DNA from 4 places in the Bacillus pumilus genome. Region 2 is predicted to be linked to each of the others. Evidence: riboswitches for the same ligand, from Rfam matches in the RefSeq annotation. Region 2 holds a riboswitch; each other region holds the start of a gene.

Region 1 (8,124 bases), 1.3 Mb from region 2:
ATTATAAATATAGCGGGAATATCCCGGAGAAAGTCAAGCTGCGCCTTCAAAGAGCTTCCGAGGCAGCATCTCTTCTTGATGATGAGATGTCTGAAATTAGAGGGGAAATTCAAGAAGCACAAGTGGCATTTTCCCGGAAAAAGAAAAACGATAGCTGAGCCTGTGCTTGATCAAATATGATGCTGCCCTCTCATAGCAGCAAGGTGGAAAAGGAGAAGAATTCATGAAATTTGCAGTTTCTTCGAAAGGGAATTCTGTATCTGACACACTCAAAAGTAAAATTCAGACCTACTTATTGGATTTCGGGATGGAACTCAATGAAGAGGAACCCGATCTTGTCATTACGGTTGGTGGAGACGGCACCCTTCTTTATGCGTTTCACCGTTATAGCGACCGTCTGAATGAAACAGCTTTTGTCGGTGTTCATACAGGTCATCTTGGTTTTTATGCTGACTGGGTGCCAAGTGAAATTGAAAAACTCGTTTTAGCTATTGCGAAAACCCCTTATCACATTGTGGAATATCCGATCTTAGAAGTCATTGTCAGATACAACGATGGCGGCAGAGAAGAGAAATATTTAGCCATGAATGAATGTACGATTAAAAGTATGGAAGGGACACTTGTGGCAGATGTTGAAATTAGGGGTCAGCTGTTTGAAACATTCAGAGGTGACGGTCTTTGTCTGTCTACGCCGTCTGGCAGTACAGCCTATAATAAAGCACTTGGGGGCGCCATTATTCATCCTTCCATTAGAGCCATTCAGCTGGCAGAAATGGCTTCAATCAACAACAGAGTGTTTCGAACGGTCGGTTCGCCGCTTATTTTACCAGACCACCATACTTGTGTCATTAAACCGAGGAATGATGTCGATTTTCAGGTAACCATTGATCATTTGACGCTGCTTCATAAGGACGTCAAATCCATTCAATGCCGGGTAGCAGACGAGAATGTCCGCTTTGCCCGATTTAGACCATTTCCGTTTTGGAAAAGGGTGCAAGATTCCTTTATCGGAAAAGGTGAATAAGAAAGAGGTCGTTCTCGCTGGAATACTTTACACTAAACAAAACCATGACAGCCAAAGAAGAAGGGCAGCTTTTAAAGGATTATTTAATAGATCTTGGTATTTCGAAAAGAATGCTGACAGATATTAAATTTGATGGCGGTGATCTTCTCATTAATGGGGAGCATGTGACTGTGAGATACAAGCTGCATAACGGAGACAGGCTTACCATTTTATTCCCAGAAGAAAAAGTGAGTGAAGGGCTAAAGCCTGCTCCGATTCCGCTTGATATTTTATTTGAGGATGATCACGTCCTTGTGCTGAATAAAAAGCCATATATCCCGTCCATTCCTTCTCGGGAGCACCCAGAGCACAGTATTGCGAATGGATTGCTGCATCATTATGCAGAGCAGTCTGTTCGGCTGACGGTTCATTTAGTGAACCGCCTTGATCGTGATACATCAGGCGTCATGCTTGTCGCCAAGCATCGCTTTGCCCACAGTCTTTTATCAAAAGCGCAGAAAAGTGGAGCGGTCAAACGAACATACAGGGCGTTTACACATGGCATGATCAGAGAAAAGCATGGAACCATTCGTGCAAAAATTGCCCGAAAAGGGGATAGTATCATTGAGCGAATGGTCAATGAGACTGGACAGGAAGCTGTGACGCATTTTACAGTGCGAGCGGTGGACGCTGAGTTGAACATGTCAGATGTGAGGCTAACACTTGAAACGGGGAGAACCCATCAAATTCGTGTTCATATGCAGTATCTTGGTTACCCGCTCATCGGAGATACGTTATATGGCGGAACGAATGAGCGAATGAACCGGCAGGCACTGCATAGTGAGACTCTTGTTTTTCCTCATCCGATGACTGGGGAGGAAATGACATTCTCGGCTCCGCTCCCTGAAGACATGAAATCATTGCTGCTTTAAATAGAGAAACCCGGCTACCTGCAAGCGCAGGACCGGGTTTTTTTATGATGTGAAATGCTGAAACCTTGAATCGTCATAAGGCATAGAGGAAGGAACAGAAACCGTTTCAAGCTCAGGATATTTAAGGGCAGACAGCCGGTGGCCAAATACACAGCCTGTATCAATGTTGACAGTTCTGCCAACGAATCGCGGTTCTTTCACTGGTGTATGTCCGTAGACAATCCATGGTTTTCCGCGATATTCCTTTGCCCAATCCTTCCGCACAGGTCGCCCATCCGGCCACGTTTCTCCTGTGACTGCGCCAAATAATAGATAGGATCGCATCTGTTTGTTCGGCTTTCTTCCAATGTCCTTTTCCTTCATCGCTGCGTGAGCAATCATCAGTTCATCAGGAATAAGTACATCGTAAAGCGGAGCCTTCTCAAATAGCTGCTTAAATTCATGTGACAATTTGGTTTGTTCATGAAGGGGCAGCTTTTTTATTTCGTTCACTGTGGTTTCAATGCCATGAAGTAATTTCACCGGATTTCCTTTTAAATAGCGATAAAGCTTAAAGCAATGGTTGCCAGGTACGTAGCGGATCGCGCCGTGTGCGTAGGCATGAATGACAAATCGCATGACATCTACTGACTGAGGTCCTCGATCTGTTAAATCACCGACAAGTGCTAGCGTTCTCTTATCAGGATGGACGGGTAATCCATGTTTGAATTCGTATCCTAGTTTGTGTATGAGGGCAAGCAGCTCTTCGTAGCAGCCGTGGATATCACCAATGATATCAAATTTCATAAGATTTCCTCCTGATTTTTCTCATCCATTCATCGGGGTTAAAGAAGTTTGAATTTTAGAACATATAACGAATGGCTTTCTTTTCATTTAGGCAATTGTTAGAATCAATGCTTTAACGTAAACCTTAAAAGATTAAACATCAATGTTAGGAGGCTTTAGCCAATGGAGCATACATCTGTTTCATCACTCGTTGTCGTTATTATTGTCGCCTTTTTCACCCCACTTTTATTGCACCGATTTAAGCTGACCATTCCGGTCGTTGTTGCTGAAATCATCATGGGGCTCATCATTGGAAAAAGCGGTCTTCAACTGGTAGTTGAACATGATGCATGGTTAGATACGTTATCCATGCTCGGTTTTATTTTTCTGATGTTTTTAAGTGGACTTGAAATAGATTTTTCTTCTTTCGAGTCAAAGAAGAAAGCACGAGAACTACCAAATGGTCTAAAAGAACCGAATACGTTTAAAGCAGCCACTATTGTTTTTCTTGGCGTATTTAGTATTTCTTTTATTCTGTCCTATGCGTTTGTCCTTGCAGGGTTTATCCAAAATGCCTTTTTAATGACGCTCATTATATCGACGATCTCATTAGGGGTAGTGGTTCCCACCTTAAAAGAGGAAAAATTGATGCAGACGAATATCGGTCAAATCATCTTGCTTGTCGCTGTCATTGCGGATTTGGTGACGATGATTTTACTTGCTGTATTTTCCTCCATTTATGGCGATGGTACAGGGAATATGTGGCTTCTGCTCTTATTATTTGCTGCGGGCATCCTTCTTTATTTATTTGGCCGCGTATTTAAGACAAAGTCAATTTTTCAGTCCATGTCAAAAGGGACCGTGCAAATTGGGACAAGGGCGATCTTTACTCTCATTATAGTCTTAGTTGCTTTATCTGAATCACTCGGTGCTGAAAATATTCTTGGGGCGTTTTTAGCGGGCGTACTTGTGTCCCTTCTTTCGCCGAATAAAGAGCTTGTCCAGCAGCTGGATTCATTTGGCTACGGATTTTTGATCCCCATCTTCTTTGTGATGGTCGGAGTGGATTTGAATATATGGGCACTGTTCAAGGACCCAAACATTATGATCATGATCCCGCTGCTATTTATTGCATTACTGATTAGTAAACTCATCCCGATTCTTTATTTGAAAAAATGGTATGACATGAAAAAAGTGATCGGCTCTGGCTTTTTATTAACATCGACATTATCACTCGTCATTGCAGCTGCGACGATCGGGGAGCGGCTCGGAGTCATTGATCATAAAATGTCCGGCGCGCTAATTTTAGTCGCGATACTCACGAGTATTTTAACGCCAGTTTGGTTTAAAGCACTGTTTAAAAAAGAACAAGCTGTGAGCCATAAAAAACGTGTGACCTTTATTGGTGCAAATCAGCTGACCTTACCTGTCACACTCGATTTACATCAGGATGAATATGATATTCGAATTTTGCATGTCTTTCAAGAAAATAAAGAAGCGATGCTCGCCGACACCATCTTTGAAGTCGAATCAATTGAAGAGTACGACGATGAGACGCTGCGAAAGGCAGGCGTTGGCCAGGAGGATGTCCTCGTCGTCGCAACAGGCAGTGAGACGAAAAATAAGGAAATTGCTTTATTTGCAAAGGAAGAAGGAGCAAAACAAGTCATTGCGAGTGTGAGCAAAGCTGAGGCAGAGCTAACATTGAAGGAAGCGGGCATTGATACGTTTTCTAATTTCCTATCATCTAAAACGGTGCTAAGAGCCTTGATTGAAGCACCGGATGCGATTCGATTATTAACAAATGAGGATACTTCCTTGTATCAAATTCAAATGAACAATCATCGCTACCACAATGTCATGCTGAGGGAATTTCCGTTTACCGGCGATTTGGTCTTTGTCCGTATTTTCAGAGGGATAGACAGCTTAGTACCACATGGAGATACGACGCTTAGAAGTGGTGACCGTGTGCTTGTGTCGGGCTCTCGTGAGTATGTAGCAGGACTTAGAGCCCAATTAGAGTGAGAATGAACCCTTGACCAATGAACAATTCCTGATTAAGATAGAAGTACAACATCATATATTTGATCCACTAGGGGAGTCCTTTAAAAGGGCTGAGATAAAAGTATCGACTTTTAGACCCTCATTACCTGAACAGGTTCATACCTGCGTAGGGAAGTGGTGCGGTTTTTGATTATGCTTTTTACAAATTCCAAGCCACTTTCCATACGGAAAGTGGCTTTTTTATATGGAAAAACAGGAGGAGAGAAACATGACATTTTCAACTGAATGTAAAGAAGCAGCAGCACCATGGTGGAATGGAAGCTTTACACACCCCTTTGTGAAAGGGATTGGCGATGGCACGCTGTCACTCGATCGTTTCACGTATTATGTGATGCAAGATTCATATTATTTAACTCATTTTGCAAAGGTGCAAGCATATGGAGCGGCAATTAGTGAGGACTTACATACGACGGGCAGAATGGCGTATCATGCGCAGGGAACGTATGAAGCAGAGCTGTCGCTGCATAGAAAGTTTACAGAGCTTTTAGAGATTTCAGATGAAGCCATCGAGAACTTTAAGCCTTCTCCCACTGCATATGCGTATACGTCTCATATGTACCGATCTGTGAAAAGCGGACGATTCGAAGAGATATTAGCTGCGTTATTGCCGTGCTACTGGCTTTATTATGAGGTGGGTGAAAAGCTGAAACAAACCACACCTGACCATCCGATTTATCAGGAATGGATTTTGACATATGGAGGGGATTGGTTTAAGGAACTTGTCTTTGAACAAGTCAACCGCTTTGATGAACTAGCCGAAAAAGCACCAGAACATGTACGGGCCAATATGAAAGAAAATTTTGTGATTTCAAGCTATTACGAATACCATTTCTGGGAGATGGCGTATCAAAAAGAAATGTGGCAAACAGCATGCTTAGATGGGGTTGGTGCAAATGGAACTCCACGCAGTGACAAATGATTCGCTTCCTGCGGGTGAGCTGATCAAACAAATAAAAAACATTGCACCTGAAGTGGATTTTATTCATATCCGGGAACGGTCTAAAACAGCAAGTGAGCTTGTTGATCTCGTGAAAGGTCTCCTTTTAGAAGGTGTACCGAAAGAGAAGCTCATCATCAACGACAGAGTAGACGTTGCACTGCTCACCAATATTCACCGGGTACATCTCCCGGGCCATAGCTTTTCGCCAAAAGAGCTGCGGCAAAAATTCCCTCATCTTCATGCGGGCGTCTCTGTTCATTCGATTGAAGAAGGGAAAGCAGCTGAGAAAAATGGAGCAGAGTATGTCATATTTGGGCACGTATATGACACCACTTGTAAACCAGGACTTCAGGCAAGAGGCGTACAGCTTGTGAAAGAACTGACATCTCTACTATCTATTCCAGTCGTGGCAATCGGTGGTGTGACACCTGACCGCATTCCAGAATTGAGACACGCGAATGTGAAAGGGATTGCTGTCATGTCTGGAATTTTTACTCATCATCAGCCGCGCAAGATGGCACAAGCATTTTCTAAACAAGTAAAGGAGCATCCTTATGAAGAAGCATTATGATGTGGCAATCATTGGTGGTGGAATCATAGGGATGTCCATTGCCTATCACCTTGCAAAAGCAGGAAAGCAGGTCGTCTTATTTGAGGCGAATGAGGTAGGGAAGCAAACGACAAGTGCGGCTGCTGGGATGCTTGGTGCACATGCTGAAGGAGAGGGTCATGAGGATATTTTTTTTCAAGTAGGCAGAGCAAGCCAGGCATTGTACGAAAAGTTAAAAGTCGATCTACAGCATGAATCTGGCATTGATATTCGAACATCAGCGGGCGGTATCATGAAGGTAGCCTTTACCGAAGAGGAGAAACAAGCACTTTGCCGGATGCAGCATTTGTCTTCATTTGAGTGGATGGACGCAGGCAGCGTAAAAAAATGCATGCCTCAAATGGCAGAGAATATCCTAGGAGCAGGTTTGATTAAAGAGGATGTTCATGTCGAACCTTATGCGGTATGCCGAGCATTTTGGCAGGCGGCGGTCAGGTACGGGGCAGAAGTGAAAGAGTGTACACCCGTGATCGAAGTGAAGCGGGAGAAAGAAGCGTTAGCAATTAGAACAACGATGGGAACATTCACATGTGATGAACTAACTGTAGCAAGTGGTGTATGGTCTGGCCATTTTTTTGAAGAGCTTGGATTATCTCATTCTCTTTATCCAGTAAAAGGGGAATGTGTGTCTGTATGGAATCATGGTCCAGCACTCCAACACACCATTTACCATGATCATTGTTACATCGTTCAACGAGATAGCGGCAAACTGATCGTTGGCGCAACGATGAAGCCAAACGAGTGGCAAACTGTTCCAACGCTTGGCGGTATCGAAGCTGTTATTCAAAAGGCGTCACAGCTGATGCCTTCGATCAAGGAGATGCCGATTGATCAGTGCTGGGCTGGCCTTCGTCCGGCGACAAGCGACCAGCATCCCTACATCGGAAGACATCCAGAAGATCGGCGTATTCTTTTTGCTGCTGGTCATTACAGAAATGGTATTTTACTTGCTCCGATTACTGGAAAGATCATTCGCGACCTGATATTAGGTGAACCGGTCAAAAAAGAATGGCTTCACGCATTTCGTATTGACCGAAAGGAGGCACTGTTTGTATGAAAATTCAATTGAATGGCAGAATCGTTGATTTCGATCAAGAGAATGGAACGATCTATGACCTGCTATCAGACTATCAGCTTGAAAATCGAGTAGTGATTGTGGAAAAGAACCAAGAAATTATTGATAAAGAAGCGTTTCAACAAGTGAAAATTCAACCTAATGACACGATCGAAATCGTTCACTTTGTAGGAGGAGGATGACAACATGCTGCATATTGGCGGAAAAACATTCACATCTAGATTATTACTTGGTACAGGGAAGTATCCATCATTTGAAGTTCAAAAAGAAGCCGTGAACGTATCAGAAGCAGAAATATTAACCTTTGCTGTGAGAAGAATGAACATTTTCGAAGCATCTCAGCCAAACTTTTTGGAGCAGCTTGATTTATCAAAATATACGCTGCTTCCGAATACAGCTGGTGCTAGTACAGCGGAAGAGGCAGTTCGTATTGCTCGATTAGCGAAGGCTTCTGGACTGTGTGACATGATCAAGGTAGAAGTCATTGGCTGCTCAAGGTCTCTTCTGCCAGATCCAGTCGAAACGTTAAAAGCATCCGAAATGCTACTCGAAGAAGGATTTATCGTGCTGCCATATACATCTGATGATGTGGTACTGGCAAGAAAATTAGAAGAGCTTGGTGTCCATGCCATCATGCCAGGTGCTTCGCCGATTGGTTCAGGGCAAGGCTTACTAAACCCTCTGAATCTCTCATTTATTATCGAGCAGGCAAAGGTACCGGTGATTATTGATGCT
Region 2 (8,124 bases):
CTAGGCTTAAAGTGAAAGGATGAGCTTTTGCATGCTTTTCTAAACCGAACTCTTTCAATAGCTGAACTGTTTTTTCTTGCACAACGGATTCTTGCCAATTACGCTGCCTTCCACCAAATGCAATTTCATCGAACACTGTATCTTGTATGAATTGAAGCTCCGGATTTTGAAACACAAAGCCTGCCTTTTCATATAGTTCTCGGTCTGACCACTTTTTAAGGAGTGTCTCTTTTAAAAAAATGTGGCCTTTTTTCGTTGGCTCTAAACGAACCAAATGTTTAAGACATGTGCTTTTTCCGCTTCCATTTTCCCCAATGATCGCCACCCATTCCCCTGCTTTGATATCAAGCTGAAGATCACTCATAATCCTCTTTTTCCCGTAGCTTAATTGAAGATCTTCTGAACGAATGATGGTCTCCCGCTTAGTCGACGGCACTTTTTCATTCTGCTTCTTTCTTGCTTCAAAGGTTTGCATAAGCTTGTGACTCATTGGATGAAATGGATCTTGAAGGATCGTAGACCATTTCTCGGGAAATAATTTCGGCCTCCAAATTCCTGCCTCTTTCATTTCTTTTTCATATGTCGTCAATACATCTTTTGGAGACCCATCTGCTAAGATGCTGCCTTGATCGTCTAATAAAATCACCCGGTCCATCCATTCAATGACCCCATCTAGCACATGCTCTACAAAAATCATGGTTTGTCGCTGATCAGCTGCAAGCTGCTGTAGAAGCTGAAATATCTCCATTCTTCCTGCTGGATCAAGCTGTGCGGTCGGTTCATCAAAGAACAGCACATCTGGCTCTAACGCTAGTAAACAAGCAAGCGCCAATCGCTGCTTCATGCCGCCAGATAATGTGTGGATGTCTGTATTGGGATCGACATCAAGTTGGACTTTTTGCATGAGCTGCTGAATGATGCCAGCCATCTCGTCACGAGGGACAGAACGGTTCTCTAAGCTAAAGGCAATTTCTTCATTGACGCGATGCATACAAAACTGGGAATCAGGGTCCTGAAACATGACGCCTGTATGTCTTTGCAATATCACTTCGCCCTGCATGTCCGCTTCTAAATGTTCTGGAATGATGCCAGCCAGAACGGAGATGAGCGTGGATTTACCGCTGCCGCTTGGTCCTAAAATAAGCACCTTTTCACCTTTTTGAATGGAAAGAGAGATTTGATGCAACACGGGCTGAGGCTGTTCATAAAAACGGACAGTGAGATTATTGCACGCGAGAAATGAATCCATGCTGTTCACCTTTGTTTCGTTTTTCTTTCATGATGGCATATTGATTCAATACACCGGTTTTAGATAATGCGTCCACCACTACTTTTGCTAAACATCCGCCCAGTATCATTCCGCTGATGATTTGAGTCATCAGTGTGATGAGTAAAACTTGAGGCGTGTAATAACCAAAGCCATTCGCAACGAGGCTGTAAGTCATTGCTCCAACAGCTGCAAAGGCACCTGACAGCATCAGTGTCCACATGCGATATCGTTTATAACCAAAAAGAGCAAAAGCAATTTCTGCCCCAAGCCCTTGGCATACACCAATCAGCAGGGCTGCAAGACCGAAGTGGCTGCCTGTTAGTAATTCCACTGCGGCAGCGGCTGTTTCTGCAATCAGGGCAGCTCCCGGCTTTTGGATGATATACGCGACGATTGGACTGGCAATCACCCAAATGCCAAACATGATGTTGCCTCCTGCTGGGCCAACAAGTGCTGTAATGGGTAAGTAAAGTGTGGACCACCCTAAATAGATGACACCACATGCTACGGATAAAATGACAGCAAGGACAACTTCCTTCATCTTCCATGTCATGATGAATGCACCTCCAATGGAACTGGCCAATCTTCCACCGTAAACGCCATATCCCAAAACTTGTACTCAAGCTGACAGCTTAGGATAAAGTGCTGTTTCATTTTTTCCTTTTCCTTCTCACTTGCTGCTTCCGCCAGCTGATCGAGCCGCTTGCAAAGCTCTACTGTAATAGAGTCGGTTAACCCTCCATAAAATGTGATCCACTCATAAAAAGGATGTGATGGGTCAGGCTGCACATCTGTGAGCATTCGTTTCCCAATTTCCCAATATGTCCAAGGGCATGGAAGCAGGACAGCGATGATTTCTCCAAGCGTGCCTTCCTTGGCAACTTGCAGCATATAATGAATATAGTGATGAGCACTCGGAGCAAGCGGGGCACCTTGGAGCTCATCATATGATACACCTGCCACTCGGCAAAGATTTTGATGAGGGTGTGTCTCACTATCTAGTACAAACGCAATCTGCTGATGGAAAAAGGCAATATCTCCTTTGTCTGTACATCTGCTAAGAGCCGCTGCATAAATTTTAATAAAAGCATGTAAATATTCTGCATCTTGTTTGACGTAATGAATGATCTGTTCCTTTTCCAGCTTTCCTGCTGCCAGCCCTCTGACAAACGGATGCTGATAAATGGCTTCAAATAATGGTTCTGTTTCTTCTCTTAATTGCGCTGAAAACGTCATAAAAAAAGCCTCCTCTTCTTCAGTTGAATAAATGAAAAAGCCACCCCAAATGGAGCGGCCTTCTTATCGATTCAATAATGAATAAGACGAGGTCCAGCTCCACTTCCCTCCGCTAGTACAAACTAGATCAGGTTCAAAGGGTCCAAGATTTTCTCTTGTCTCAGTCATACATGACTCCCCTAGTGGACTTTTGTCATTTAATTATCTTTACTCTACACATGTAGAGATTTGCTGTCAACCGCCTTTCTTAATTCAACGTTCTGATCGTAGGCAGCTTTTCGATCCCTGCAGCATAGTAAAAATTAAGGACACTGAAGAAATCAATTGGTTTTCCCGTTTTCAAATCAACAGCTAAAATATGATCGCCGTAATTTGTCATATCATCAATATCTAAACGCCTTGGCGTTGTCTTTCCAAGTGTATCAACAAAGCTACTATGGTAGTATTGTCCGCTAGCAAACGATGATTCATGATACATAAATAACGTCTCCACATCTAAGTAGACGAGAATGACCTCAGATGAACTCGCATAAGGAGAAGAGTACGATACTGGTGCCGAAATTCTTTTCACTTTCACACTTTCAACAGAATGGGTTCTCTGATCATATTTTCCGTCATAGGAGAAATAAAATACACGCTCCCATTTATAATCGGCGGTCTTAGATTGTTTGTTATACACTTTTGTACCATTAGCGAAAACATCCCCATTCGCATACTCAGCTACAAAGTATTGCAAGGTTGAGGAGAGGGAAACAGCCCCAGTGAAATTGGGTGGGTTTTTTGCATTCACTTGTAACGTGTAAGAGTCTCCGAAATTTCCACCGCTTGTGATACCGAATGCGTAGTCACCTGCTGGTAAATTGGTCAAACCAAGGAGACTGCCTGCTGGCTGAATCAAGTCCGTCGGATAAGCTTGTCCAGTTTCATAATCAACAACAAATAATTGTACGAAATAATCGGGATTTGAAGAGGTAATTCGGCTGATGAGTGCCTGAGGTGAAGTCGTACTTAACAACCATAAATCGACTGGGTCATCCTCTGATAAGACAACCGATTGGTTGATGGCTAGTCCATCAATGGAGCGAACGGAAGATGTACGCATCTTACCATCTTTAGCGGCTTTTCGTTTGATACTGATTCCATTTTTCTTATCTACTTTAAAAGATTTTTTTAGCTGCTTCTTTTGGATAGCGGTTCCTTCATCCTGTTTCAAAAACGAGTCTTGCACTTGCTGAATGGCTTTTTCCGTCAGTGGTGACAATTTCCCATCTGATTTCGGTGCTTCTTCTGCTTTTAATACTGGTGAAAATAAACCTGTTGTGACGAGTAGAATGGATAATAAAGCTACAGTGATTTTTCCATATAATGCTCTCACAGGAACATCCCCTTTTTCCTCAATTGGGTTTTTTACCCTGTGAATATTTTACCATTATTTCATTCATTGTTATGGTCTTTTTTAGGAAATCTTTATGACAAAAAACCAGCCGTATTTGCTACGACTGGTTTTTTGATCACTTTATGAAATGGTTTTAACAAACAGGCGTGCTGTTTCTGCACTAGAACCTGGGTTTTGTCCAGTAATGATTTGTCCGTCAACTACAGCGTATGGTGCAAAGGCATCTCCTTTTTCAAACGCTGCCCCTTGCTCACGAAGTTTTGTTTCCAATAAAAATGGAACTTTTGATGTCAGCTGAACAGCTTCCTCTTCTTCGTTTGTGAAGCCTGTGATTTTTTTACCTTCGATAAATGATTTGCCATCTTGATCCTTCACATCAATGAATGCTGAAACGCCGTGACAAACAGCTCCGACTGCACCATTTTTGTTTGAAATAGCTAAGATTGCATCGGCTACCAGTTGATTAGACGCAAAATCGATCATTGGGCCGTGTCCTCCCGCAAAGAAAATGCCATCATAATCAGCTGGGTTCACATCTGTAAGCGCCTTTGTGTCTTGAAGTAATTCATATACATCTTCATATTGCGCTGGAACACCTTCTGGAATTGAATTTTTATCAATAGGGACAGTTCCACCTTGAATAGAGACAATTTGAACGTCTAGTTCATTTTCTTTAAAAATATGAAATGGCTCTGCCAACTCTTCTAGCCATAAGCCTGTTGGATGTCCGTTCATTTCTGAACTGCTTGTCGATACTAATAACACTTTCTTACTCATCTTGATCATCCTTTCGATTTATCATGTTTTCATTTTACATTTTGCACAATTAAATATCAAACAATTGAACTTCGTTGCAACTCTTTATGGTATACCCGATTTTCTAAAAAATATGGCATGTCATCAAATCTAATCAATATGTCACATTCTATTGGTAGGGAATTTCATGTAAAATTGTCATTGAGTGATATCATATGAGGGTAAGATGGATAGACCTCACGGATGTGAGGGGACTTTTAAAGGAGTGGAAAAGAGATGAAAACCTATTCGATTGTGATGATCATCATCACGCTCTGTATCATATTGGCCGTCTTTTTGATGAACTTAACAGGGGTCATGTATGGGAAAATTATTTTGGCTGTTGCCGTTGCACTATGTCTGACATCTATTATTCGTCTAATGGGTCTTCGAAAAAGATAAAAGCCGCCCTTTACTCGGGCGACTTTATTTACGGTTAAATTGCCAGGATAAGCGCAATTAATGCAAGAAGCGCTGGTACTCCTTGCTTGACGATGATTGATTTATTAGAGGTCACACCGCCAAATACCGCAGCGATGATCACGCAAAGAATGAAAAATAGCTGAATCATATATCCAACAGTATTCGATCCGAGAATGAGCCCCCAAATCAGTCCTGCAGCTAAAAACCCGTTATAAAGCCCTTGATTGGCAAACATCACTTTTACATTTGGATCCTTTTGCAAGTGTTCTGGCAGCTTAAAGGATCTCTTTGCCATCTTTGATTCCATAAAAAACATTTCTAACAACATAATGACAAGGTGTTCTAATGCGACAATTCCTACTAGTATTATTGCTAAAATATTCAATTTAGTTAATTCCTTTCTGATAGACGATCACGAATCTCTATTTTATCCGTGTATAAATCAAAGTCTTGTATTAATTCAAGCGCTTCAGTAAAGCGGCTTTGTGGAATGTCTTTCATTTTTCTCACACCAAACTCCTTTTTAATAAAAGCCATGATGGTATTGATATGAAGCTTACCGTGACCATCATACTCGAAATGGCTGCAAAAAGTCTGCATCGTCCCTCTTATCACCTTTAATTGCTTAGCAGTGACACAACTCATTGGTAACGCTCATCCTTTCCTTAGTTTTAACAGCTAAAAAGAACCATGTATGAAAGAAAAACCTTCCAATCTCTATTATATAATGATTTCATTCGGATATCAAAATAAAAAAGAACAGACATTCGACCAAAAAGCCGTCCTTTTCATCAAAAACAGTTTATTACCATATCAAAAAGCCGGATTCAATGGTAGAATCCGGCTTTCTGTTTAGTTACTTTTAGAAATTAATACCTTTCCAACAGAACGATCCTTACTTTGTCCAACAACTTTAAAGGATAGACCGTATGTTGGGACATCACGCCCTGCATCTGGATTATTTGGATTCACATAATTCTTTTTATCACTAAATGTACGAGTCGGGCGAATATAGCGATCTACCAACGTTAAGCCAGTTGTCGCTGTATAATCAATATCGAGCTTCGTACTTGGATTCAAAGAAAATGCTGCATCATGTACTTGGAAACCTGTGGCTGCAATGGAGCCGTCACTCCACTTCAATACTTGCTGATCCGCATCTACTACCCCAAGGAAACCGTTCCCTGGGTGTTTTCCTACCCAGTTATCACTGTAGGATTGATCGACATACCACACGACCAAACCGTTATTATAGCTCATGAGGCTTGCCCCGCGTTTGATATGCTTTAACCCTTTATCGACGTCAGCATATGAGCGCCACTCTAGTAAATAGTATTGTGCTGCATATTGTTTTCCATTCGATTTCGAGAATCCGTTAAAGGTGAAAGTAGACGTGCCCTCAGCATCATCTGACCATACTTTCGTTTCATCTGCAGTGATGTTTAAATCATCTACAAATAAGCCTGGCAGTGAATAACCTGCATCGGTTGTATAGCGGAATTGCAGGTCAATTTTCTTCCCTGCATAAGCAGAAAGATCAAAGGCTGCATCTACCCATCCGTCTGATTTTCCGTCAATTCCATTGCCTTCGTTCGCTCCAGCTTCATTTCGATCGTTCGTGATGTTACCAGCAATGCTCTTCCACTGATCAGTTCCTGTTTCACGAACTTCTACATACGCATAATCATAATCTTCTTCGATATCGTACCATGCTTTAAATGTCAGCTCTGCTTTGCTCCCTTTCGACAAATCGATACCAGTTGTCGTCATGGTCGCATTTAAATTGTCACCCGTTCCGCTGAAGTACGCATTTTGTCCTTGAGCAGGTTTTGTGACCTCAATCTCTTTATCTGGTAAGTCTACCCGAACCGCATCATGGTTCGTTCCTTTTGTTGCTGCTTCATCAATCAGCACTGTTTTGCTTTTCTTTAATGTTTTACCATCGATGGTTTGTCCAGTAAGCCAGTTACCGCCATGCAAGTTTTGAAGCATTTCTTTCGCATATGGACTAAAGCCTGTTGGTTCCGTTCCAGGGACTTTACCTGCCCAGCTTCCGCTTGACATGATCGACCAGTAGGAAACGGGCTCGCCTCCTCCTGTGTACTGTGTATCGTACTCATCAGGAAGACCAAGATCATGTCCGAATTCATGTGTGAATACGCCTGCCGCGCCATCTTCAGGCTCAATGGTGTAATCTAACGCGCCTAATTTTCCGCCTTGTCCGACTTCAGATTCAGTGTTTGGAATTTCAAATACATCACCAAGTGACCAGCGGTGCGACCAAATTGCATTAGAGCCAAGCTGTCCGCCGCCAGCTTCTTCACCTACACCAGCATGAACGACCATCAGATGGTCAATGATGCCGTCTGGTTCGTTATAAACGCCGTCCCCATCCATATCATAGCGGTCCCATTGATCATATTCACCAAGATCAATGTTCGGGTCCTTTGCTGCTGCTTCGAGTGCTTCTTTCACCAATTCACGCGGTCTGCCGTCACTGCCTGATTCATCAGGTACGTTCCCGCCATAATAGGCTGCTTCATGCTTCGCTGTATACCAGCCAGCAACCGTTCCACTGATCGTGTAACTGCCGCCAGACTGTTTCTCATAATATTGCTTCATGGATACTTTTCGTTTCCCATCTGGACCGATGTAGCCATTTTTTCCGAAAAGCATGTCTTGATAGTGCTGCTGATCGTACTTGTCATAGTACATATCAGTCTCTTCTTTTTTAATACTATTATGCTTATAATCTTTAAAATCTACTAATAAAACCAATACCTTATCATTGCGAACATCGCCTTTATACTTTTCCTTTTTGACCGGTTTTACATGATTGCTTTCTTTTCCATTATGCTTCTTTAACTTTTTCTTTTTGGCTAATTTGTTATGTACCTTTTGTTTGTATTCTTTCAGAAATTCAGGCTCTTCTGTTAAGGTGCTTGCACTTTGTTTCATAGCGGATTCTTCTTTTTTCTTTAGATAGTTCTTTAGTGCTTTTTGG
Region 3 (8,124 bases), 900 kb from region 2:
TCCTCCGGTTTGTCACCGGCAGTCACCTTAGAGTGCCCAACTAAATGCTGGCAACTAAGATCAAGGGTTGCGCTCGTTGCGGGACTTAACCCAACATCTCACGACACGAGCTGACGACAACCATGCACCACCTGTCACTCTGTCCCCGAAGGGAAAGCCCTATCTCTAGGGTTGTCAGAGGATGTCAAGACCTGGTAAGGTTCTTCGCGTTGCTTCGAATTAAACCACATGCTCCACCGCTTGTGCGGGCCCCCGTCAATTCCTTTGAGTTTCAGTCTTGCGACCGTACTCCCCAGGCGGAGTGCTTAATGCGTTAGCTGCAGCACTAAGGGGCGGAAACCCCCTAACACTTAGCACTCATCGTTTACGGCGTGGACTACCAGGGTATCTAATCCTGTTCGCTCCCCACGCTTTCGCTCCTCAGCGTCAGTTACAGACCAGAGAGTCGCCTTCGCCACTGGTGTTCCTCCACATCTCTACGCATTTCACCGCTACACGTGGAATTCCACTCTCCTCTTCTGCACTCAAGTTTCCCAGTTTCCAATGACCCTCCCCGGTTGAGCCGGGGGCTTTCACATCAGACTTAAGAAACCGCCTGCGAGCCCTTTACGCCCAATAATTCCGGACAACGCTTGCCACCTACGTATTACCGCGGCTGCTGGCACGTAGTTAGCCGTGGCTTTCTGGTTAGGTACCGTCAAGGTGCGAGCAGTTACTCTCGCACTTGTTCTTCCCTAACAACAGAGCTTTACGATCCGAAAACCTTCATCACTCACGCGGCGTTGCTCCGTCAGACTTTCGTCCATTGCGGAAGATTCCCTACTGCTGCCTCCCGTAGGAGTCTGGGCCGTGTCTCAGTCCCAGTGTGGCCGATCACCCTCTCAGGTCGGCTACGCATCGTCGCCTTGGTGAGCCATTACCCCACCAACTAGCTAATGCGCCGCGGGTCCATCTGTAAGTGACAGCCGAAACCGTCTTTCATCCTTGAACCATGCGGTTCAAGGAACTATCCGGTATTAGCTCCGGTTTCCCGGAGTTATCCCAGTCTTACAGGCAGGTTACCCACGTGTTACTCACCCGTCCGCCGCTAACATCCGGGAGCAAGCTCCCTTCTGTCCGCTCGACTTGCATGTATTAGGCACGCCGCCAGCGTTCGTCCTGAGCCAGGATCAAACTCTCCGAGGTATGCAGGATGCATATCACACATGCGTTGCTACACGATGTAGCGAACTTAGCATGTGATCATTTCCTGCCTCGTCAGCGTTTGACTGACTACCTATGATGTTTCATAGGATTTTTTTATAAAAACTCGAATTAACAGGTACGTTTTGTCTTGTTTAGTTTTCAAAGATCATCTTCGCCGTCTCTCAGAGGCGACTTTATTAATATAACATTCTATCAAGATAAAGTCAACAACTTTTTTCTTTATGTTATTTAATAACCGCGCTGTTTTAGCGGCGAATACAAATATAACACCTTTTGAGAAAGGAAACAAGTATTTTTTCTAAATAATTTATTTTTTCTTATCTCTTCCTATATAATCATACAAAAATTAATTGTCACAGGAATTCTCTATTGTTGATCCTGAAGGTCTTTAGTATATTTATAATAGAAGAAAACTAAATAACCGCAGGGGGAGCTTTGTGCTGAGAGTGAACACTCGTTGTTCTGACCCTTTGAACCTGTCAGTTAATACTGAAGTAGGAATGTGGATTCAATTGAATACATGTGGTGTATTCAACTCGATATGTTTTTCTATGAATAACATACTCATCCTTACACGGTCTCTCCTTGCTCAATTCATGAAAAGGGAGATTTTTTTATGCAGCAATCAAATCAATTGGTACGACTGATGGAAATCGCAATTATGACTTCACTTGCACTAGTATTAGATTACTTATCAGGTCTCTTTTTAAGAATGCCGAACGGCGGATCTCTTGCGCTGATTATGATACCCGTCATTCTTATGTCTATTAGATGGGGAATATCAACCGGGTTTATCATTGGTGTGCTTATTGCAGGCCTTCAACTGATGAATGGCCCTATTATCGCTACACCAGTTCAAGGATTTCTCGATTATTTCGTCGCATCTGTTGTCATTTCCCTAAGCGGCCTCTTTTCTGGATTGATTAAAAAAACCATTCAGGACCAAAAGCGAAAGCAGCAATTCATCTATATTACCTTATCCGTATTTGTTGCAAGTTTCTTTAGACTGTTGACGTTCTTTATTTCTGGTGTTGTTTTCTTTTCTCAGTATGCACCAAAAGGAACACCGGGTTGGGTTTACTCTTTAATTTATAACAGCACATATATGGTTCCTTCATTTATTATTTGCAGTATCGTTCTTTGCATACTCATACCAAGTGCATCTCGTTTGGTTTTTCCTCACAAAAAATAACTGGCTGATTTCAGCTGGTTATTTTTTTATGCATAAATTGCCGCTCTATGGAATCTATTAATAGTAGAAGATTTCATGTTGGAGGTACGCCAATGAACCCTTACTCCATTATGCTGTGCTGTTATATTCTCAGTCTTGCTTATTTTTTGGCAGGTTTCTATGAAGCTTTAAAGATAGCAGGAATAAAAGGAAAAGTAGAAGCTTCTCCTCTTATCTCTTATATGCTTTTAGCTATGCTTTTCACTTTTTTCTCTCATTATTATTGGAAGCTGACGATTTAATTCGGTGTAGATGGTCATTTAATACAGGCAGCTCCCACCCATACCCTATTTCATCATGCTTCTCGCCAGCCAGCTCGAACTGGCTGGTAACGACAAAATGAGGTTGAAGCTTTTGATAAAAATGCTTTGCCGAATTTTGTTCAAATACCCACAGCATGATATTCTGATACCCTTTCTCTATTAAATAGCTCACTCCTTCTGTAATTAAAGCGATACCTGCTCCTGATTTCTGTTTCTCTTGCAATAAATAGATCGCATAAAGTTCTCCATCATATGTTGGATAGCGCTCATCACGTTGTTTTCCAAAAGAAGCAAAACCAAATACCCCCTCGTCATCTTCTGCGACAAACGTCCCTTCAAGTGACCTTCTTCTCCAGCTCTCTTCTCGATCTTCTATATTTAAACCATCCAAATAATCCTGATTAATAATGCCTTGATAAGTCGTCTGCCAGCTCTTCACATGTATTTCGGCAATTTTAGGAATATCTTTTTGTACAGCATGTCTCACCTTCATCCGCGCCACTCCTTCTCACTGTTTTCATCCTATCTTTATTATGATAAATTCCTATTTCCTAAAATTCAATCAATAAAGGATATTCGTTGACATTTTGTCAACACACCTTTATATTGGGTACGACTTCTTCTATAGAAGAGTTGATACATCATACAAAGGATGGTGTAAAATGGATTCTAAAACAACTGAGCTTGGGTCTCTCTTAAAGGAAAGATTGCAACAACGTTCTTTATCTTTAAGAGAGCTCAGCACATACACAGAAATTGATAAAGCGACACTGTCTCGAATCATGAATGGAAAAAGAAAACCAACTTTGAATCATCTGCAGCGGCTTTCAGATTCTCTGAACCTATCATTAGATCAACTATTAGCTGCTTCAGGGTTTCCAATCAAAAACGAAAAGGTACATAGTGATACGTTCATACAAACGGTCGTAGAGATCGAAAAAACACTGAAAGATGAGGAGGTCTACGACGGTACATTTAGTCAGACCAAATTGAAACAAAAGCTAAACGAATATGAGACCTATAGCCAAACAAACGAGGGAAAAGAAACGATCTCGGCAAAGTTTGAGAAAAAGATGGAATCGGTAAACGGCGCCGGGCCATTCCTTCAGCATTTGAAAGACATGTACAGCTTATTTATGACCGGACGAGGTACTTCTCGAGAATTAATGATGATGGGGAGCGCACTCCTTTATTTCATTATGCCTGTTGACTTAATACCAGATTTTATTTTTCCGATCGGCTATATTGATGATGCTGCGGCTGTGAAAATCGTCATAGACCAGCTGACAAATAGGTAGCAGGACAAGACGCTATGAAAAAACAGTACAGCATTGACTTCGTACTTTTACTCACTGTGATTTGTTTATTTGTCATCAGCCTAATAGCTGTATATAGCGGATCAGGACAGTATGAATCGCAGGATATGTTTTATTTCGTCAAAAGACAAATTTTCTGGTATATCGTCGGTTTCGGTCTTATGGCCGCTGCTGCATACTTTGATTATGAACTTCTTGAGCGTTTATCTTTTCGGTTATTTACAGGTGGTATTTTTCTCATTATTCTTGTGCACTTTTTCGGAACGAGTCAAAACGGATCCCAAAGATGGATCAGCTTCGGTTCAATCAAAATTCAGCCATCAGAGTTCATGAAAATTTTTGTGATCCTGCTACTAGCGGCTGTCTTGAACCAATACAAGCATCAGCGATTTTCGTTTAAAGAAAGTATCATTCCTACAAGTAAAGTCGTTTGCTGGACCGTTGTCCCTTTTTTCCTCATCTTAATTCAGCCTGATTTAGGGACAGCGCTCGTGATATTATCTATCGCCTTTACACTGATGCTTGTGTCAGGAATTTCTAGCAAGATGATGGCCGCATTAATGGCTTCTTTTATTGCACTTCTTTCATTTTTGGTCTACTTACACAACGAACACTTTGAGCATTTCACAAAAATCATTAAGCCACATCAGCTTGATCGCATTTATGGCTGGCTCTCCCCCGATGAATTTGATTCAACATACGGGTATCAGCTGAAACAATCGATGCTCGGCATTGGATCAGGTCAATTATTAGGTAGCGGTTTTACACAGGGGCATCAAGTACAAGGTGGCAATATCCCTGAAGCGCATACGGATTTTATATTTGCCGTCATTGGTGAGGAGTTTGGTTTTATCGGCGCCTCCCTTTTGATGTGTTTGTACTTAATGATGATTTACCGAATCATTCATGTGGCTATGCATGCTAATACGCTTTATGGTTTGTACATATGTGCAGGAGTCGTTGGGCTGATCGTGTTTCAAGTTTTCCAAAACGTAGGGATGACAATCGGTTTAATGCCTGTGACAGGACTCGCGCTTCCTTTTATAAGCTATGGAGGCAGTGCGCTATTGACGAACATGATCGCCATTGGCCTCGTGTTTAGTGTCAATATCAGGTCATCATCCTATATGTTTGGAGACAACTGGAATTGAAGATGATGGCATTCCTTCTATCTCATCTCAAAAGAGTCGACCTCGTTCTTGTTGGAACGATTGTGTTCCTCTGCTTATTTGGTTTACTGATGGTGTACAGTGCAAGTTATCCTTTAGGAGAAGTGAAGTATGAGAAGGGTAGCTATTTCTTTATCAAACAATGGCAATGGCTCCTGATTGGGGGATTCTTTTTTTTCATTGCCGCTCTTTTCCCTTATCAGATTTATCGTAAATGGATGAAATGGCTTGTCATGCTGTCATTGCTATGTCTCATCCTAGTCCTGATTCCTGGAATTGGTGTTGTCAAAAACAATTCACAGCGGTGGATTCAGCTGGGCTCTCTTATGCTCCAACCTTCTGAAGCTGTGAAACTAGTGATGGTGATCTATTTTGCCTATGTGTACGCGAATAAACAGGCGTACATTACATCTTTTAAAAAAGGCGTACTGCCGCCACTCATCCTTTTAAGTCTTGTTTTTTTATTAATCTTAAAACAGCCTGATTTAGGCACAGCTGTGTCTATTTTATTAAGCTGTGGCATCATTTTATTATGCGCTGGGTTGAAAACGCGCCATCTCATTTTGCTAGGATCGACTGCCGTAGCATGTATCACTTTTTTTGCAGTGACAGCTCCTTACCGTTTGAAGCGGCTGACTTCTTTTCGTGATCCCTTTCAGTATGAAGATGGGGATGGCTATCAGTTGATTCATTCGTATCTCGCAATGAATTCCGGCGGGCTGACAGGGAATGGCTTAGGCGGGAGTATTCAAAAGCTAGGCTTTCTTCCCGAAGCGCATACGGATTTTATTATGGCCATTATCAGTGAAGAGCTGGGCATTATGGGGATTTTGATTGTGATAGGTGCATATCTATTCATCATGTATCGCGCAATGCGAATTGTGCAGGCTTTACATGACCCTTTTGGAAAACTGTTAACGATTGGGCTTACGTTTCAAATCATGCTCCAAGCAGTCTTTAATTTAGGCGCTGTCTTTGGTCTTCTTCCGATCACAGGCATTCCGCTTCCTTTCATTAGTTATGGTGGCTCCTCCCTAGTGTTCATGATGATATCTGCTGGTATTCTCGTAAATCTTTCTTCATATGTAAAAAGGAGCCCATATCGGGCACATGCCAAATAGACACCTTCTGATGGAAGGTGTCTCAGCGTGTAGACAAACCCTCGCATTCGTTGTCAGGTCTGCGCGCTGGTGCTCACGAATGTTCAATTCGCTCCGCGCCAGTGCTCGACCCTTCCTAGACTTCAAAGGTTTTCTATCACGCTGAATTGATTTTATTCTTCTATTTGAGTATCAGCGATCTCTTTTTTTCTTGGCTGTTTGATTTCATTCGTTAGTTCCTGAATGCTTTGCTTCACATTACCTTTGCCGGAAAAGTTCTCAATAATTTCTTTGACATCAATTCCAGAGGATGCTTTCAGGCTTTCTTGCAGACTGGACATAAGGTTTGTAGCATAGCCAGTGACTTTATTGGCACCGCTGCCTTCTCCGTTACCTCCCGTATCCACAACCGTAATTTTATCAATGTTAGAAAGTGGTGCAGATACTTGCTTCGCATATTCAGGAAGCATTTTCACAATCATATCAAGAATCGCTGCCTGACCATACTGTTCGAATGCTTCAGCGATTTTCTCTTTCGCTTCGGCTTCCGCAAGTCCTTTCAGTCTAATGACTTCTGCCTCTGTTTCCCCTTTTGCACGATCAGCTTCCGCTTTGGCAAGCCCGTCAATTCGGACTTTCTCAGCTTCTGCTTTTGCCATTGCTTCAATGCTGTATTTCTTGGCATCTGCTTCAGCGAGGCGTTTCGCTTTTTCCGCTGCAGCTGACTGCTCAACCGCATAACGATCCGCATCTGCTTTCTTTTTCACTTCAGAATCGTATTGACGCTCACGACGCTGGATCTCTTTTTCTTCTAATTCAATTTGCTTCTGACGTTCAATGATTTTTACTTGCATTTCTTGTTCAGTTACGTGCTGACGGTTACGTGCTGTTTCAAGATCGTACGCTTGGTCGGCACTTGCTTTTGCTGTATCTTGTTCACGTCTGAATTCTGCTCTTTTCAGCTCATTGATCTTTTCTGCTTCAGCGATTTCAGTGGCACGCTCAAGCTCAGATTTCTTCGCATCTTTATCTGCTTCTGCACGTTTGATACGTGTTTCTTTATCTGCTTCTGCTGTTGCAATATCTGCATCGCGTTTCACTTGGGCAATTCTAGGTTTACCTAGTGATTCTAAATAGCCATTTTTATCACGGACATCTTTGATTGTAAACGATACAATGACAAGACCCATTTTCGCTAGATCTTGAGAAGCGACACGCTGTACTTCTTGAGAAAATTTCTCTCTGTTTTTATAAATCTCTTCAACTGTCATTGACCCTAAAATGGAGCGAAGGTGTCCTTCTAAAACTTCTCTCGCTTCGTTTTCGCGGTCTTCTTTTGTTTTACCTAAAAATTGCTCTGCAGCAGTAGCAATTTCTTCAATCGATCCGCCGATTTTAATGATGGCTGTTCCGTCCGCCATGACTGGTACACCTTGTTCAGTATAGACTTCAGGTGTTGAAACATCTAGCTTGCTAGATAGTAAGCTGAGCGGCTCTGCTTGTTGAAAAACAGGGAGTACAAAGGTACCTCCGCCTCTTACAATCTTAATCTTGTTTCCACCTTCATCCACGTGGACATTTTTACTTCCGAGGTAACTTCCTGTGACGATTAACGCTTCATCTGGACCTGCAGTCCGGTATTTCGAAACAAATACACCAATAAGTGCAATCAGAATCACAAGCACAATTCCAATGATTATCAAAATGGTTGTTCCTGGCATAGCATTCCCTCCTAGATTTCTTCATTTGGTATAACTGATAAGACGCCTTTGTTCACTTCGACGACCAGTACCCGAGTTCCATATGGAATCTCCTCTTCGTCGAAGCTGACGGCAGGCT
Region 4 (8,124 bases), 1.2 Mb from region 2:
GACAATCACCCGTTTGAAAATAATCGGTGATTTGTGAGAATGTATCGTGTTTGATTGCCCCCGTTTGTTTATTTAAGACCATCAGTCTTGATGCGTCTCGTTTTTCAAGCGGTACTTGTGCAATCAATCTTTCTGGTAAATCAAAATCAAATAGTTCTAGCTTCATTTCCTTCACCTATTCTGTAGTTAACTAGTTAACGTTATTTCATCCGTCCAAAGATATTCAGTAATATGGTTAGCACGATGCTAATGACAATGCATGTGATCACAGGAAAAAAGAACGTCACATTTCCTTTTTTTACAAAAATATCACCTGGAAGCTTACCAACCAATTGAAAACCTAATCCTGCGGCAAAAAGGACACCACCTAAAATCATCAATATTTTAGGGAATTCAGTCACGAATCGGAACCTCCATTTGAAAATGTTCATACGCTTCTCTTGTGACGACCCGTCCTCTTGGTGTTCTTTGCAGGAAACCAATTTGCAGTAAATACGGTTCGTACACATCTTCAATCGTATGTGATTCTTCTCCAATTGTCGCTGAGATCGTATCAAGCCCAACAGGCCCGCCTCTAAATTTTTCAATCATACTTAAAAGCAGCTTATGGTCGATATGATCAAGACCAAGCTTGTCGACTTGAAGGCGCTCAAGGGCATCTTCCGCAATGTCCTCGGTAATCGCGTGATTCCCAAGCACCTGCGCAAAATCTCTTACTCTTCTGAGTAGACGATTGGCAACCCTCGGCGTACCGCGGGAACGTCTTGCAATCTCTTCGGCTGAGCGAAGATCGATCCCAATCTCGAACAGCTCGGCTGTTCTTGAAACAATGTGAGCCAAATCTCTTTGCTCATAGTATTCCAATCTTGCATGTACCCCAAACCTGTCACGAAGCGGCGCTGTTAAAAGCCCGACGCGGGTCGTGGCACCTACAAGTGTAAATGGCGGTAAATCAAGCCGTACAGAGCGCGCTGTATCTCCTTTGCCAATGACGATATCTAAACAAAAATCCTCCATTGCTGGATAAAGCACTTCCTCAATTGAGCGCTGCAAGCGATGAATTTCATCTATAAACAACACATCACCTGGCTCAAGAGACGTTAAAATCGCCGCCAAATCACCAGGACGTTCAATCGCTGGTCCAGATGTTGTACGCAGCTGAACATTCATTTCATTGGCAATAATCGACGCGAGCGTTGTTTTCCCGAGTCCGGGCGGTCCGTATAAAAGGACATGATCGAGTGTTTCCTGCCTCATACGGGCAGCTTCAATAAACACGCTGAGGTTATCCTTTACTTTTTGCTGACCGATATATTGGCTAAGTGTCTGAGGCCGCAGACTTTGCTCAATGGCTGATTCATGGTTGTCTGCTTCAGTTGAGACGAGCCGTTCATCCATGAGACATCACCCTATTTCAACATTTTTTGTAAAGCTTTTTTCACATATTGATCGGTTGTGAGATTCTTTTCTTCTTTTAATAATGGAAGAACCTTTTTAATTTCGCGATCACCGTATCCGAGAACACTTAAGGCTTCAAACGCTTCGTCTAATGCCGTTTGCTGCGTTTCGACCTGAATATGGTCCTCGTGATTAAATAGATTGCCAATCATTTCAGGCACAACATCAGCTAGCTTTCCTTTTAGATCGAGAATGATTTGGCGAGCTGTCTTTTTGCCAACACCAGGGAACTTAATCAGGAACGCTTCATCTTCACGTTCTATCGCTGAAATGACAGCGCCTGGATCACCTGAAGCAAGAATCGCTAGAGCCCCCTTCGGCCCAATCCCTGTGACATTTAACAGTTTTGTGAACAGCGCTTTTTCTTCTCGTGTTTGAAATCCATATAACGAAAAAGCGTCTTCCTTTATGTAATGATACGTATAAATCGTTTCATGTTTATTGATTTGATAGATAAACGGGTTTGGGCTATAGACTTGATATCCCACTCCGCCGTTTTCTATGACAACATATTGCGGGCACACATAATCAATGGTCCCTTTTACAAACTCTATCACCGTTTTCACCTCTTTGACTGTTCTTCATTGTAACATAAATCGAGAAGAAAACCGCAATAAAAGTTAACATACGTTCGCTCAATGCATTTTTACGATGACACTACGAAAAACAGCTTGCGGCCTTCACACCAGCAAGCTGTTATACGCTTTAAAACGATATTTCATTTCGGTAAGGCTTCATGACTTCAAGCACATGCTCAAATTCATCCTTTGTTCGAAAAGGAATGCCTTGCTCAAGCTGCTCCTCCACATGACTTTCTAAACGGGACGTATCAATTTGAAAAAAGAGATGAATGGGCTCCGCCCAGCCGTCAGGCCTTCCATGAAACGTAGAAATCACACCGTCCTCTGATAATCCGATATATCCATTTGCTTTACTTAATGGAGAGATATCATCAATTTGCTTTCTAAAAAGCGCAAAATCCTCTTTCTGCTCTACTAGCGTCCAGCCTTTATACTGCGACCAGAATGTGTCTTTGTCTTCTAATGATGCCCGGTGTCTTTCAATACTCACATCTCCGTCTAGATAGACTTTTTCTAGCTGCACGGTGATCGAGTTTGACTGCTTTTGCAAGTGTTCTTTTCCTTCCATATCCGTAGCGAAAAAAAGCACACTTGTCATGATAAGTCCTGTAACGAAACATTTCATCTTCACTTTCACTATTTACACCTCTTTAGAACATGAGATCGATGCATGACATATGTAGTTTGACCCATTTTTCTAAACATTAACCAAATCAATGACATGAATATATGGGAAGAGTCTTTCGTTGTATCCTTCATTCGTAAATGGTATGTTTTATACAATCCATTGCTTTATCGAATGCTCGGTTTTTTCATCATTCGTTTTTCAGCCGCATAAACTGAAACCAAAGAAGGTGAAGTCAATGTCAGAAGTCAAAAGATTAGCCGAATCGATTCAGTATCATGAGGATAAACGTCTTCATAAGCTTGCCTTTAAACCGGCAGAGCTTGAGCTGTGCGGCAAAGGAAGAAGTGCCTATGTCTTTTCATACAAAAAAGACGGCAAGAAAATGGCGCTAAAAGTCTTTTTCCCTTCTTATCAGCATATTGCCCGCAAAGAAGCCGCTATTTATGAAAAGCTCTCTGGTTCGTCTTACTACCCTGAGATTTATGAATCTGGGGATCAGTATATTTTAATGGAATATATTAAAGGATATACATTCTATGAATGCCTCACAAAGGGGATTCCTATTAAAAAACAAATGATTGCGCAAGTCGATGATGCGCTAGAAGAAGCACGCGAGAAAGGATTGAATCCTTCTGATATCCATCTGAGGAATCTGATCTTAACAAAGGAAGGACAGGTCAGGGTCATCGATGTTGCCCGTTTCACACAAACAAAAGCTTGCCATCAGTGGGATGACTTAAAAGCCGCTTATGCTTATTATCAAAAACCTTTTTTCCCGAAAAAAGCACCGCGTCTTTGGCTTGAAGTGATTGCTTATTTGTATAAAAAGAACTGGCTGTCTCGCGGCCAGCTTAATAATCGGAATGATTTCTCTGCATAATGAAAGCCGCTCTCACTGAGCGGCTTTCAGCGTGTAGACAAACCCTCGCATTCTTTGTCAGTCCTGCGCGCTGGTGCTCACGAATGTCAAATTCGCTCCGCGCCAGTGCTCGTCCTTCCTAGACTTCAAAGGTTTTCTATCACGCTGAAAAGAAGACAAAGGGCTAAAATAAAGATCATTTTAGCCCTTTGTCAACAATCTGAAAGCCGCTCTCACTGAGCGGCTTTTCTGTGTCAATCTGTTTCAACATGGATGCTATTCACATTTAATAAGTTAATGATTTCATTATTCAGCTTAAACCAATGATTGGCTTCTTCAATTTTCTTATACACATCATAGGTAGCTGGACGTTTTAGCTCGAAATCAAGCACTTCCCCATTGTTCATATGAAATGTTACCTTAAATACTTTCATCATAAGATCACCTTCCACTCTCTCTTGTTAGCTGGCCAAATAGATCGGCTCTTTTCATTCATTCTCTACTCAACTCGTTTCCCCTCCTTCTTTCCTTTCAAACACAAGAAGTTTAAATTTTGTTTAAATTCAAACAATATCTCTATCCCTCTTCTTTGCAAAGAAGTATATTATTTAAAAGGAGGTTTTCTTTATGAAACGGAAAAAGAAACGAACATCCCCAGAAAGACAAACAGTCGTGTTTCATTTAACAGATGCCCTCATTCCGAGTCTGGACATGATAGGGGTTGCATTAAAGGCATTTTTCCACCTCTTAAGAAAAGCCTTATCCGCGATCTGATAAAACCCCGCACAACATGCGTGCGAGGTTCTTTTTTAGGATGAATATATTTGACTTCCTTGGCTGATAAACTCCTTCGCCTTCTTCTCCATCTCTTTTTTCACTTCTTCTGATTGATTGCGAATATCATGGGAAATTTTCATGCTGCAAAACTTCGGTCCGCACATCGAGCAAAAATGGGCAGTCTTAGCGCCTTCAGCAGGCAATGTTTCATCATGGAACGCCATCGCTCTTTCTGGGTCAAGTGACAGGTTGAATTGGTCCCGCCATCTAAATTCAAACCTTGCTTTCGATAAAGCATCATCGCGCTTTTGAGCAGCAGGATGTCCTTTTGCTAGATCAGCAGCATGTGCAGCAATTTTATAGGCAATCACACCTTCTCTTACATCTTCTTTGTTCGGCAGACCTAAATGCTCTTTTGGCGTCACATAGCATAGCATCGCTGTCCCATACCAGCCGATCATAGCTGCGCCGATAGCAGATGTAATATGATCATATCCCGGAGCAATATCTGTTGTAAGAGGTCCTAATGTATAAAATGGTGCCTCTTTGCAAATCTCCATTTGTTTGTCTACATTCTCTTTGATTTTATCCATCGGAACATGTCCAGGCCCTTCAATCATCACCTGTACATCATGTTTCCAAGCGATCTCTGTCAATTCACCTAACGTTTCCAGCTCTGCAAACTGCGCTTCATCATTGGCATCAGCAATCGAGCCTGGTCTGAGTCCGTCTCCAAGTGAAAAAGCAATATCATACGTTTTCATAATCTCACAAATGTCTTCGAAGTGGGTATAAAGGAAATTTTCTTGATGATGGGCAAGACACCATCTTGCCATAATGGCACCGCCTCTTGAAACAATTCCGGTCACCCGATCGACTGTCAGCGGAATATACCTTAATCGCACGCCCGCATGAATCGTGAAGTAGTCTACTCCTTGCTCTGCTTGTTCAATTAACGTGTCTCTGTACACTTCCCACGTCAAATCTTCTGCCACGCCATTCACTTTTTCAAGCGCCTGATAAATGGGAACGGTGCCTACTGGGACTGGGCAATTGCGTATGATCCATTCTCTCGTTGTATGAATGTCCTTTCCTGTAGACAGATCCATCATAGTGTCTGCACCCCATCTGATGGCCCATGTCATCTTTTCTACCTCTTCATCAATGGATGATGTCACAGCTGAATTACCAATGTTCGCATTGATTTTGACATGAAAATTCCTTCCGATAATCATCGGTTCACTTTCAGGATGGTTAATATTCGCTGGAATGACCGCTCTTCCGCTGGCTACTTCCTCTCTCACGAACTCAGGGCTTAGCTCTTCTCTTAACGCGATGAACTCCATTTCAGGCGTTACAATACCTTTTTTTGCATAATGCATTTGCGTCACACAGGCACCTTGTTTTGCGCGAAGCGGCTCATGATGAAAATCAGTAAGAACATGCTGATGTGACGATTTCTCTTTGGAGCGATATCCGTTATCTTCAGGTTTTACATGACGTCCTTCATAGCTTTCTGTATCCCCTCTTTCTTCGATCCATGCCGCTCTCAGACGATGAAGCCCCTTTGTAACATCGATATGGGCACGCTCATCGGTGTAAGGTCCACTCGTATCGTACACACGAATCGGTTCATTTTGAATGTTTCCTGCCTGCGTCACCGTTTGTGAGAGGGCAATCTCTCTTTTTGGCACTAAAATGTCAGGTCTTGACCCTTTCTCATACACCTTTCGGCTGCCATCAAAGCTTGATAATAACGATTGAGTTGTTAGGGTATTTTTCTTTTCTTTCATTTGCTGTTCTCTCCTTCTCTTCTTGTCACAGGACAGGACGGAATCAGCACCAGCAAAAAAACCAGGCTCTATGAACAGAACCTGGTTTCGTCGTTAGAAATAAACATGAATCTCATTTATAAGACACATGTATCATCTTCAACTTCCCCACGCTGGTACGAGCCAGATCAGGTCCAAAGGGTTAAGAAGCATACACTTCTCTCTCAGCCCAGCCGCGGGCACCCCTAGTCACATTTATTCATTTCCACAACAGTGTAGCATAGAGATGCCATGAAAAAAAGGAGTTTTAGGAAAATAGTTCCTTTTCACTACAAAAGAGATAAAGCCAGCTTGATATACACCTTTATATACATCATCCTCCTCAAACATTTAGATAAAATCTGAAATAATCATTGATCCTTTTCTCCTATTATGTATAATTAATCTAAACGGAGAATTTTTATACAGACTTTTTTAAAGGAAGTTCTAGTCGATTGCAAACATTTCTCACATTTATCGTCATAGGATTCTCAATCGCTCTACCAGTTGGAGCGATCACGGTTGAAATGACTAAACAAGGATTAAAAAACGGCTTCTTTCATGGTTTAACTGTAGGAGCAGGCGGCATGACCATTGATCTCTTACTAATCTTGGCTTTGTATGCTGGATTTGCTCAGTTTTTATCACTGCCATTTGTCCAAATCCCGCTCTGGCTGATCGGAGCTATCTTCTTAATGATGCTCGCATACGATTCCATTAAACATGCGGATCAAGACATCCATTTAGCTGGCGAAAAAGTCAATAAATCTTTCGCAAAAACGTACAGAAACGGCTTGCTTGTCGCGGTGTCTCCTGGAAACCTTGTGTTCTGGGTTTCTGTATTTGGAGCTGTACTGGCAGATGCATATACAAAAACAGATTCATCTGAATTTATACTGGCATCAGGCGGTATTTTGGCAGGGATTCTTCTTCATGACATCGGTCTTCTCACCCTTGTATCCTTAACAAGAAAAGTGATGAATCGAACGATGATCAAATGGACATCCATTATTGCTGGTATTTTATTACTTGGATTTGGCTGTTATTTCTTTTACGAATTCTATATAGGCATTAAGGTTTATTTTTAAGAAAAGGCTAAAGTTCTTGAGGAACTTTAGCCTTTTTTATGCTTCAACTTATCGAGTCATGCCTGTTTGACCTGTTTCAAATTGTGTTCTTCTCATATCTCTAAAGCGTGTGAAAGCTCCCTCGTCTTTAATGACTTGGACAGCTCTTCCATCCGCATAACGAGTCGCTGCTTCTTCCACTTGTGATACGCCCTCTGACGTCAGACGTCCATCTGATTTAATGGCAATATACACATTTTCATCTGTTACCATCACCTGTGAGTCTGCAACGTGGTTCATTTTATTGACGCGATTGGCAATTTTTCTTGAACGCTGCACATTCTCTTGTTTATCGTAGCCAGAGAACGACATTTGGTTATGATAGTTCATATCTCCATGACTGTAGCGTCCATCACCACCTGCGAGAGGCGTTCGATCATCTGCTTGAGGGCGGGTGCGATAATCAACATTCGTTGTATTCCCACCGTTCATTCCCTCCATGAGTTCAGAAACTGGCCCTTGATGATCTTGGTTATTGTCATCCGCACGGTTATTCGAATGATATCCGACTGGCTGACCTGATTGATTATGACGTGTATCTACACCTGCATTGTCATTTGTACCACATGCCGTTAACCCAATAGGAAGAAGCACTAATGCGATCGTTTTTTGCCATTTTTGTCTCAAACGAAAAACCCCCTGTACAAATTCAATCTCATGAGCGCGAAACAGGCTCTGTTTTAGCATGTACAGTTTGGGGAAAAATCAAGCTGTCAGTTATAAACAAAAAAAGGAACGATTGAGATCGTTCCCTCCAGTTTGCTAAAATGATCTTTATTTTAGCCCTTTTTCTTCTTTTCAGCGTGATAGAAAACCTTTGCAGTCTAGGAAGGGTGAGCACAGGAGCGGAGCGAATTTGACATTCGTGAGCACCGGAGCACAG

Evidence for each region. A riboswitch is a leader RNA that binds a small molecule or an ion and turns the genes downstream of it on or off. The one in region 2 is predicted to bind thiamine pyrophosphate.
Region 1: linked by a shared signal. The riboswitch ahead of tenA (thiaminase II) and the one ahead of tenA (thiaminase II) in region 2 are both predicted to bind thiamine pyrophosphate.
Region 3: linked by a shared signal. The riboswitch ahead of thiT (energy-coupled thiamine transporter ThiT) and the one ahead of tenA (thiaminase II) in region 2 are both predicted to bind thiamine pyrophosphate.
Region 4: linked by a shared signal. The riboswitch ahead of thiC (phosphomethylpyrimidine synthase ThiC) and the one ahead of tenA (thiaminase II) in region 2 are both predicted to bind thiamine pyrophosphate.

The regions. Positions count from the first base shown of each region.
Region 1 covers NZ_LT906438.1:1,170,205-1,178,328, forward strand. The annotation lists gene CKW02_RS05795 (GTP diphosphokinase) at 1-158, shown strand, start outside; gene CKW02_RS05800 (NAD kinase) at 224-1,024, shown strand; gene CKW02_RS05805 (RluA family pseudouridine synthase) at 1,069-1,935, shown strand; gene prpE (bis(5'-nucleosyl)-tetraphosphatase PrpE) at 1,978-2,721, opposite strand; gene CKW02_RS05815 (monovalent cation:proton antiporter family protein) at 2,884-4,725, shown strand; TPP riboswitch at 4,785-4,894, shown strand; gene tenA (thiaminase II) at 4,973-5,683, shown strand; gene tenI (thiazole tautomerase TenI) at 5,658-6,275, shown strand; gene thiO (glycine oxidase ThiO) at 6,259-7,371, shown strand; gene thiS (sulfur carrier protein ThiS) at 7,368-7,571, shown strand; gene CKW02_RS05840 (thiazole synthase) at 7,576-8,124, shown strand, end outside.
Region 2 covers NZ_LT906438.1:3,677,494-3,685,617, forward strand. The annotation lists gene CKW02_RS19235 (ABC transporter ATP-binding protein) at 1-1,249, opposite strand, end outside; gene CKW02_RS19240 (ECF transporter S component) at 1,224-1,823, opposite strand; gene tenA (thiaminase II) at 1,820-2,506, opposite strand; TPP riboswitch at 2,594-2,697, opposite strand; gene CKW02_RS19250 (hypothetical protein) at 2,754-3,881, opposite strand; gene CKW02_RS19255 (type 1 glutamine amidotransferase domain-containing protein) at 4,023-4,679, opposite strand; gene CKW02_RS20380 (hypothetical protein) at 4,935-5,099, shown strand; gene CKW02_RS19260 (DUF1304 domain-containing protein) at 5,134-5,505, opposite strand; gene CKW02_RS19265 (ORF6C domain-containing protein) at 5,511-5,765, opposite strand; gene CKW02_RS19270 (immune inhibitor A domain-containing protein) at 5,973-8,124, opposite strand, start outside.
Region 3 covers NZ_LT906438.1:2,773,039-2,781,162, forward strand. The annotation lists rRNA gene CKW02_RS14340 (16S ribosomal RNA) at 1-1,185, opposite strand, end outside; TPP riboswitch at 1,623-1,724, shown strand; gene thiT (energy-coupled thiamine transporter ThiT) at 1,823-2,398, shown strand; gene CKW02_RS14355 (GNAT family N-acetyltransferase) at 2,639-3,193, opposite strand; gene CKW02_RS14360 (DUF1232 domain-containing protein) at 3,363-3,998, shown strand; gene rodA (rod shape-determining protein RodA) at 4,013-5,167, shown strand; gene ftsW (putative lipid II flippase FtsW) at 5,173-6,306, shown strand; gene CKW02_RS14375 (flotillin lipid rafts scaffold protein FloT) at 6,459-8,006, opposite strand; gene CKW02_RS14380 (NfeD family membrane protein) at 8,018-8,124, opposite strand, start outside.
Region 4 covers NZ_LT906438.1:2,459,015-2,467,138, forward strand. The annotation lists gene queA (tRNA preQ1(34) S-adenosylmethionine ribosyltransferase-isomerase QueA) at 1-166, opposite strand, end outside; gene CKW02_RS12665 (DUF2905 domain-containing protein) at 201-401, opposite strand; gene ruvB (Holliday junction branch migration DNA helicase RuvB) at 394-1,398, opposite strand; gene ruvA (Holliday junction branch migration protein RuvA) at 1,410-2,015, opposite strand; gene CKW02_RS12680 (intercompartmental signaling factor BofC) at 2,164-2,664, opposite strand; gene CKW02_RS12685 (hypothetical protein) at 2,903-3,547, shown strand; gene CKW02_RS12690 (hypothetical protein) at 3,781-3,963, opposite strand; gene CKW02_RS20320 (hypothetical protein) at 4,154-4,300, shown strand; gene thiC (phosphomethylpyrimidine synthase ThiC) at 4,336-6,096, opposite strand; TPP riboswitch at 6,224-6,332, opposite strand; gene CKW02_RS12700 (LysE family transporter) at 6,570-7,202, shown strand; gene CKW02_RS12705 (YhcN/YlaJ family sporulation lipoprotein) at 7,251-7,868, opposite strand.